2 regions of the Achromobacter sp. T5-5 genome follow, and region 1 is predicted to be linked to the other one. Evidence: riboswitches for the same ligand, from Rfam matches in the RefSeq annotation. Region 1 holds a riboswitch; the other holds the start of a gene.

What was found. Region 1 has a riboswitch for thiamine pyrophosphate ahead of ACZ50Q_RS18180 (sodium:solute symporter family protein). Riboswitches for the same ligand answer to the same signal wherever they lie in the genome.
Region 2: it holds a riboswitch for thiamine pyrophosphate, as region 1 does, so the genes downstream of both, thiM (hydroxyethylthiazole kinase) here and ACZ50Q_RS18180 (sodium:solute symporter family protein) in region 1, are expected to answer to the same signal.

The regions. Positions count from the first base shown of each region.
Region 1 covers NZ_AP027919.1:4,001,493-4,005,340, forward strand. The annotation lists gene xth (exodeoxyribonuclease III) at 1-260, shown strand, start outside; tRNA gene ACZ50Q_RS18175 (tRNA-Ala) at 331-406, shown strand; gene ACZ50Q_RS18180 (sodium:solute symporter family protein) at 493-1,944, opposite strand; TPP riboswitch at 2,044-2,150, opposite strand; gene ACZ50Q_RS18185 (LLM class flavin-dependent oxidoreductase) at 2,352-3,638, shown strand; gene ACZ50Q_RS18190 (DesA family fatty acid desaturase) at 3,800-3,848, shown strand, end outside.
Region 2 covers NZ_AP027919.1:2,657,163-2,661,010, reverse strand. The annotation lists gene ACZ50Q_RS12095 (hypothetical protein) at 1-1,436, opposite strand, end outside; gene ACZ50Q_RS12090 (DUF2846 domain-containing protein) at 1,620-2,186, shown strand; TPP riboswitch at 2,282-2,408, shown strand; gene thiM (hydroxyethylthiazole kinase) at 2,438-3,253, shown strand; gene ACZ50Q_RS12080 (5'-nucleotidase C-terminal domain-containing protein) at 3,328-3,848, shown strand, end outside.

The sequences.
Region 1 (3,848 bases):
AGCGCCAGGCGCTGCGCTCCCTGCTGGACCTGGGTCTGACCGACTCGTTCCGCCTGTTCGAGCAGCCGGAAAAGTCGTTCAGCTGGTGGGATTACCGCCAATTCGCCTTCCGCCGCAACGCCGGCCTGCGCATCGACCACGTGCTGCTGTCCGCCCCGCTGGTCAAGCGCTGCGTCGCCTGCGTCATCGACAAGGAACCCCGCCGCAACGAGCAGCCGTCCGACCACGCGCCGGTCATTGCGACGCTCGAGTTCGCCTGACGCGGCGGTGCGCCGGAACGTGTTGCGCAGGCCTACTGAATTCCTGTATATTTCTGGTCTTGCTTGATTTGGGGCGGTAGCTCAGCTGGGAGAGCGTCGCGTTCGCAATGCGAAGGTCGGGAGTTCGATCCTCCTCCGCTCCACCAAATTCCAGACGGAAAAGCCTTGGACCTTGTGGTCCAGGGCTTTTTTGTTTTATGCGGCCCATCGGGGCCGCGTACTTCTCAGACCTTTAGACCCTGTCCTGATCCAGCCTGCGCACCGCCGCGCTCAGCGTCGCGAAATCGAATTCCTTGCGCCCGCGCAGCACCAGACGGATCAATACCGTCACCACCACCGGCACAAATGCCGCCAGCAGGAACGATTCCAAGAGGAATACCGGCTTGTCCCCCGGCGCGGGAAAGAAGAACAGCCCGGCGATCAGGCCCGCGATCGTGGCGGCCGTGGCGGTGAAGCCGTCGTGCTTGCGGCTGAACAGGCCGTAGAAGACGGGGAAGGCGGCGGCCGAGCACAGCAGGTCGGCCAGCAGGAACAGGTACAGCACGCTGTAGCCCTGCGAGGCCACGATCATGACGGGAATCGCCATCAGCAGCACCAGCCAGCGCGCCAGGCGCTTCATGGTCGCGCCCTGGGCATGGGGCATCAGGCGGCGCAGGTCGACCGCGATGATGCTCGTCACGGCGCTGATCGCGGTATCGGCGGTGCTCATGACCAGGGCCAGCCCCAGGGGAATCAGGGCGATGACGAACCAGACCGGGGCGTTCGGCATGATGACGCTGAACAGCGCGATCGAACTGTCGCCCGCGGGCGCGAGCGCGACGAACGCCAGGCCAAAGAGGCCCATCAGGAAAATGAACGGCGCCACCAGCGCGCCGCCCAGCAGGAAGCCGTTACGCATGGTGCGCGCATCGCGCGCGGCGTAGATGCGCTGCCAGTTGCCCTGGTGGAAGATGCCGGTCAGGAGGATGGCGACGAAGAACGTCAGCCCCGCCTTCACGCCGACCGGATCGGTCAGGTCCAGCAATTGCGGGGCCTTGGCCTGCAGCGCCTCGATGGTGGGCGTGGCGCCCCCCGCCACCTGCCAGCCGAAGAAGCACAGGATCACCAGCAACGGCACGATGATCATCATTTGCACCTGATCGGTGAAGATGGACGACCGCAGCCCGCCATAGGTGGTGTAGAGCAAGGTCGTGCCCATCACGATCGCGGCCGTTGCCCACAGCGGCACGGGGGCCAGCATGGCAACCAGCTTGGCGATGGCCGTGATCTCGGCCGACAGCGCGATGAACAGGTAAAAGAGCATGATGAAGAGCGCCAGCCCGTACATCGGCCGGCCGTAGCGCGCCATCAGGAATTCGGTCAGCGTGTGACCGTGCGGAATCAGTTCGCGCATGCGCCGTCCCAGCGGGATCATGACCAGGCGCGGCGACATCGATCCCAGCGCGTAGCCGATGACCGCCGCCAGCCCGCCCCACGTGGCCGCCTGGGCGGGCGAAAAGAGAATCCAGGCGCCCAATGTGGAGGCCATCAGGGTCAGGATCGTGCCGAAGGACCCCTGGCTATTGCGCGCCACGATGTAGTCCTCCAGCGTCCCGCGCTTGCGGCGCGTATAGAGCACGCTGGCGATGGCAAAGCCGCCGGAAAACAGCAGCAGCCACATCAGGGCGGTGGTTTGGGTCAGCATGAAAGTCGGTCCTCCCGCGGACGGCCTGGAGCCGGACGCGCAACGCGGCGGCCCGCCGTGCGGAGGGCCGAATGATGAATGGAATCAGGGAGGGCGCGCGAGACTTGCGGAGTCCTTCCCTTCGCCGGCATTACCCGGATCAGGTTCAAAGGGTTACCGCGTTGGCGCGGAATCTCAGCCCGTACAGAGCTCCCCCAGGAATTGCCGCAAGGTTAGGAGAGCGGCGCGACGATGTCAACGCGGCCCGCCCGGGGCGCGTGGCCGCTGGCGCACGCCCACCTGGCGGTTTTATGCTAAGTTCGCCCGCTTGCGGCGCCCGAGGGCGGGCAGGAAAACGCCCAGGCGCCCAGGCGCCACGCCCCCGCCATCGCTGCCGCCCCGACGACGCAACCGACGAGCCGATCGCCATGATGCACCTGAACCTGTTCATTTTCGGCTGCGGCCATCACCGCGCGGCCTGGCGCCACCCCGACTCGGCGGCCGAGCGCCTGGGCGACATCCGCTACTACGAGGAACTGGCCCGCACGGCCGAGCGCGGCAAGCTCGACGCCATTTTCTTTGCCGACGGGCAGTCGATGGACAACATCGGCGATGGACCGCGCTGGTATCTGGAACCGCTGACCACCATGGCGGCCATCGCACGCGCCACCACGCACATTGGCCTGATCAGCACGGTCTCCAGCACCTTCTTCACGCCCTTTCACGCGGCGCGCATGGTCGCCTCGCTGGACCACATCTCGGGCGGCCGCATGGGCTGGAACGTGGTGACGTCGATGTTCGACGCCGAGGCGCGCAATCACGGCTACGAATCCATGCCGGGCCACGACTGGCGCTACGCCCGCGCCGAGGAATTCGTCGACGTCGCGCTGCGCCTGTTCGATTCCTGGGAAGACGACGCGCTGGCCATTGATCGCGCGGGCTTCTATGGCGTGCCCGACCGCCTGCACAAGATCCATCACCATGGCGCGCATTTCCTGGTCGACGGCCCCCTGACCGTGCCGCGCCCGCCTCAGGGCCACCCGGTGCTGTTCCAGGCCGGCGCCTCGGACCAGGGCCGCGATCTGGCAGCGCGGCGCGCCGAAGCCATCTACGCGGTGGCCTACGACCTGGCCGCGGCGCAGTCTTATTACCGCGACATCAAGCAGCGCGTGCGCGCCGCGGGCCGCGATGCCTTCGTGCCCATCATGCCGGGACTGGTGACCTACGTGGGCTCGACCGAAGCCGAGGCCCGCGCCAAGCAGCGCGAACTGGACGAACTGCTGCCCAGCGACGCCTCGCTGCGCCAGTTGGGCATGTTCGTGCTGCAGGACTGCAACGGCTGGGAACTGGATGCGCCCGTGCCGCCCCTGCCCCCCTTGGCCGAATTCACCGGCCCCAAGGGCCGCTACGCCACCATCCTGCGCATCATCGAAACCGAACAGCCCACCGTGCGCCAGTTGCTGGGCCGGCTGGCGGCCGGCGGAGGCCACTGCACGATGGTGGGCACGCCCGAGCAGATTGCGGACCGGATGGAGCAATGGTTCAGGAACGAAGGCGCCGACGGCTTCAACCTGATGCCGCCGTCATTGCCGGGCGGGATCGACGACTTCGTGGAGCAGGTGGTGCCCGTGCTGCAACGGCGCGGGCTGTTCCGCACCGAATATGAACATCGCACGCTGCGCGGCCACTTGGGGCTGGAAAGGCCGCAACGCTGAGCCGTGGCCCGGCCTTCATTGTTGCCGTTCCAGCAATAGATCGACCCACCAGGCCCCATATTTGTATCGCCGCGCGGTCGCTAGAATCGTCCGGGCGGCGACGCGGGGTTCGGCTCAGGCGTTGCGTCCGCTACCCCACAGTCGTATCCCTGGTTTTTTGAATGCAATCCTTCCTGGAATTTCTTGCGCACGGCCTGTTTCATTTCAGCA
Region 2 (3,848 bases), 1.3 Mb from region 1:
GTCTGACGCCATCCAAACCCCGCCCCGAATTCGCGCAGCCACCGGAACAGGTCGTTCGCCCGCATCTCGAAAAGGGTATTACCCAGCAGGGGCTGCACCGGTTTGCCCTGGGCCAACTGCATCAACGCCTGACCGGACCACCACACCCTGGGTATGTAGGCGCCTGCGAGGCGGCAGAAGTCATGCGCATAGATATTGCAAAAGGTCGCGGTCCGGGTGGGCTGATATCGCAGGAAGTTGGGATTCTCGACATCCAGGTAGTCGACGATGGCGCCCAATTCCGCGCGCAATTCGTCAGGCGAGGTGCCGGACCGCCCGGGCGCGCCCTTTTCGTTCAGCGAGCGTGCCGTGGCCCGGTCCTTGCGCCGGGTCACCAGCCCGGCCTTCTCGGGCATATTGACCTCGACGACGCGCGAAGCCGCCGTTGCGTCGGCTGGCCTGCTGACGTCGATCTTCTGGTTGGACGGCCCGGCCACCAGAAATTTCGCCGAGGAGAATCCCTGGACCAGGGCGCCATTGAGGCTGGTCTCGATCTGGAAAAACCCTTTGGTCGGCCCCGCCAGGGCCCGCACGGGATGCCCATCGGGCAGATGGGCCACGACGTTGGCCTGCGGCGGGTCGCTGATGCGCGGTTCGCTGCGGACTCTGAGCATGCCGTCGGTGATGGCCACCTTCATGGGCGTGCCATCGCGCGTAACCGGGGAAGGGGCGGCGATCAACGCCTGGCCCGCTGCGGGCGTTTCCAGCAAGGGCGCGTCCGCGCCCGGATCCGGCACCGTGTGCGCTAGCCGGATGAGATCGAAGAGCGCCTGCCCGTAGTGCTTGCCGCCTTCGGGCTGGAACCCCTGTTCCAGGCCCTTGGATTCCTTGTAGCCCCCGGTGTTGTAGACAATGCCCACCGTCGCCAGGTCAAAGTCCGAAAGACTGGACCGGCCCTCGAAGCCCCGCTTCTTCAAGGCGAACTGCAGCACGCCCATCGCCCGCCTGAGCGACCCATCGAAGGTTGCCCATTGGCGCTCCAGGAAGTAGTCGGGCTCTCTCAGGAAATGCTGGATGTCCACCTGATACACCCCGAACGCATGACAGTACTTCTCGGGGTTGCCGGCGACTTTCTTGTAGGTGCCCCCCACGACGTTGGCCATGCTGACCAGCGCCTCGCGGCCCATATCGAACATGCGCTGTCCTTCAGGCTTGCTCAGCAATTCCGCCCGCGTCTTCGGAAACGCTCCCCGGCCGTCAAGCGTGTCGCCCACGCACAGCGCCATCACCTCATCGACCGAGGCGATCTGCCTCCGAGCAATGGGCCAGATTTCCCCGCTTTCCTGGCAGGCCAGCGCCGTGAGGAAATCGACAGTCAAGGGCGTGCCCTTTGTCGCCGCGGTCATCTTGCTGAAAAAGTTCGACTTGAACCAGGCGATATCGTCTTTCTTGACCATCCATGCTCTCCCCGAAGGCTGCGGCGAAAAACGGGCCACAAGCAATGCGCGTCGGCAACCTGAATCTGCATGGATGTTAGGGTCAGGGCGAGGAACGGCCATACCTCACATTGGGTATGGGCGCGCCGCATCGCGCCGGTCTGGACCGCCCTGAGCCGAGGGCGTGGACGTCCGATACAATTTATGACACACTCTGATATTTTTGGATACGCCTGCTTAAATCCGAGTACGGGCGGCTCGCAACCTCAGTCATCCATTGATATCCCGACCATGTATCGAACCCCGAAGAATGTGCTGAAAATGGCCGTTGCCTGCGGCGCCCTGCTTGCGGCAACGGGATGCGCCAATGTTCCGCTGGCGCCTGAAGAGAGCAACCAGAAGGCCAAGACCTTTGCGGCGCCTGACGAAGGCAAGTCCGGACTATTCGTTTATCGGGACAGCTACGTCGGCAAAGCGCTGAAGAAAGACGTGTATGTCGATGGAAACTGCATTGGCGAAACCGCCGACCGGGTTTTCTTCTACACCCAGGTCGAAGGCGACAAACCGCATAAGGTGTCGACCGAATCGGAGTTTTCCCCGAACGATCTCATGCTGACCATGGAGGCGGGCAAAAACTACTTCGTGCGGCAGTTCATCAAAATGGGCGTATTCGTCGGCGGGGCCGGCCTTGAACAAGTCCCGGAAGAAGAAGGAAAGCGCGTGATTTCCAAGCCAGAGGTCAAACTGGCCACCCAAGGTCAGTGCGGCTGATCATCAAGGCCTTTTGACCCAGCACACCGGCGCGCCCGGGTGCCTGGTTTGAAGCGGGAGCTTGACACCTCCCGCTCCCCCCCGGGAACATACCCTCCATTCACCCGGGGAGCTTCGCCAAGAAGCTGAGAATCCGTTGGCCTGCGCATGCAGGCAATGCACGGCGACCCGTCGAACCTGATCCAGACAACACTGGCGTAGGGATGGTGCGTGTCCCGCGGCGCGCGTCCCCTGCGCAAGGAACGCCCGGCATGACACCCAACGACCTTCACGCCCTCGCCCTCCCGTCCCAAACCCTCCTCGCCGCCGTGCGCCGCGACGCGCCGCTCGTGCAGTGCCTGACCAATTACGTCTCCATGAACTACGCGGCCAATGCCGTGCTGGCCATCGGCGCGTCGCCCGCCATGGTGCATGCCGAAGAGGAAGCGCCGGAATTCGCGCGCATCGCCGGCGCGCTGGTCATCAATATCGGCACCCTGTCATCGCCCTGGCTGCAAAGCATGCTGCTGACCGCGCAAGCCGCGAAAGCAGCGGGCACGCCCTGGGTGCTCGATCCCGTCGCCCATCACGCCACCGCGTTCCGGCGCGACGCCATCGCGCGGCTGCTCGACCTTGAACCCGCCATCATCCGCGGCAGTGCCTCGGAGATCATTGCGCTGGCGGGCGGCCGCAGCGCCGGCCGGGGCGTGGACGCCCGCGACGCCGTGGCGCAGGCCGAGGAGTCGGCCCGGGACATCGCCGCGCGCCGCCACACCGTGGTGGCGGTGACGGGCGAGGTCGACTACGTCACGGACGGCGCGCGCGCGGTGCGGATCGCGGGCGGTTCGCCGCTGATGCCGCGCGTGACCGCGACCGGCTGCGCATTGAGCGCGGTCGTCGGCGCTTTTGTCGCCGTGTCGCGCGACGATCCCTACGTTGCCGCCGTGGCCGCCCTCTCCTGCTTCGCCATCGCGGGCCAGCGCGCCGCCGTCCACGCGGAAGGACCGGGGTCGTTCGCATGGCGGTTCCTGGACGCGCTGGCGGCGCTGGAAGACGATTGCCTGACCCGCGAGTCGCCGCTGCGTTGATCTGACCCCGCGCATGTCACGCATGGGTCACACACTGTCCCCAAAATTCTTTCCTTCAACCTGGAGGAAAGACGGTGAAGCCACACCTACGCAAGATCTTTGCAGGGACGGCCAGCGTTGCGCTGGTCGTCGGCCTGTCCGCCTGCGGCGGCGATGACGATAACGACGACGCCGCCCCCGAGACACCGCCGCAGGCGAGCGTGCCGCAGGGCGCGACGCTCGACGTTGCGATCCTGGGCACCACCGACCTGCACGCCAACGTGCTGGGCTACGACTATTACAAGCTGGCCGAAGACAAAAGCTACGGCATGGACCGCACGGCCACGCTGATCGCCAATGCGCGCAAGCAGCATCCGAACACGCTGCTGTTCGACAACGGCGACACGGTGCAGGGCACCGCCCTGTCGGACTACCAGGCGCTGGTGTCGCCGGTGCAGTGTTCCGACATGATCGCGATCTACAAGCAGATGAAGCTGCTGTCGTACGACGCGGCCACGATGGGCAACCACGAGTTCAACTACGGCCTGCCCTTCCTGTCGCAGATCACCAATGTGGACTTCGGGCTGGACGGCATCCGCAAGGGCACGGCGCAGAC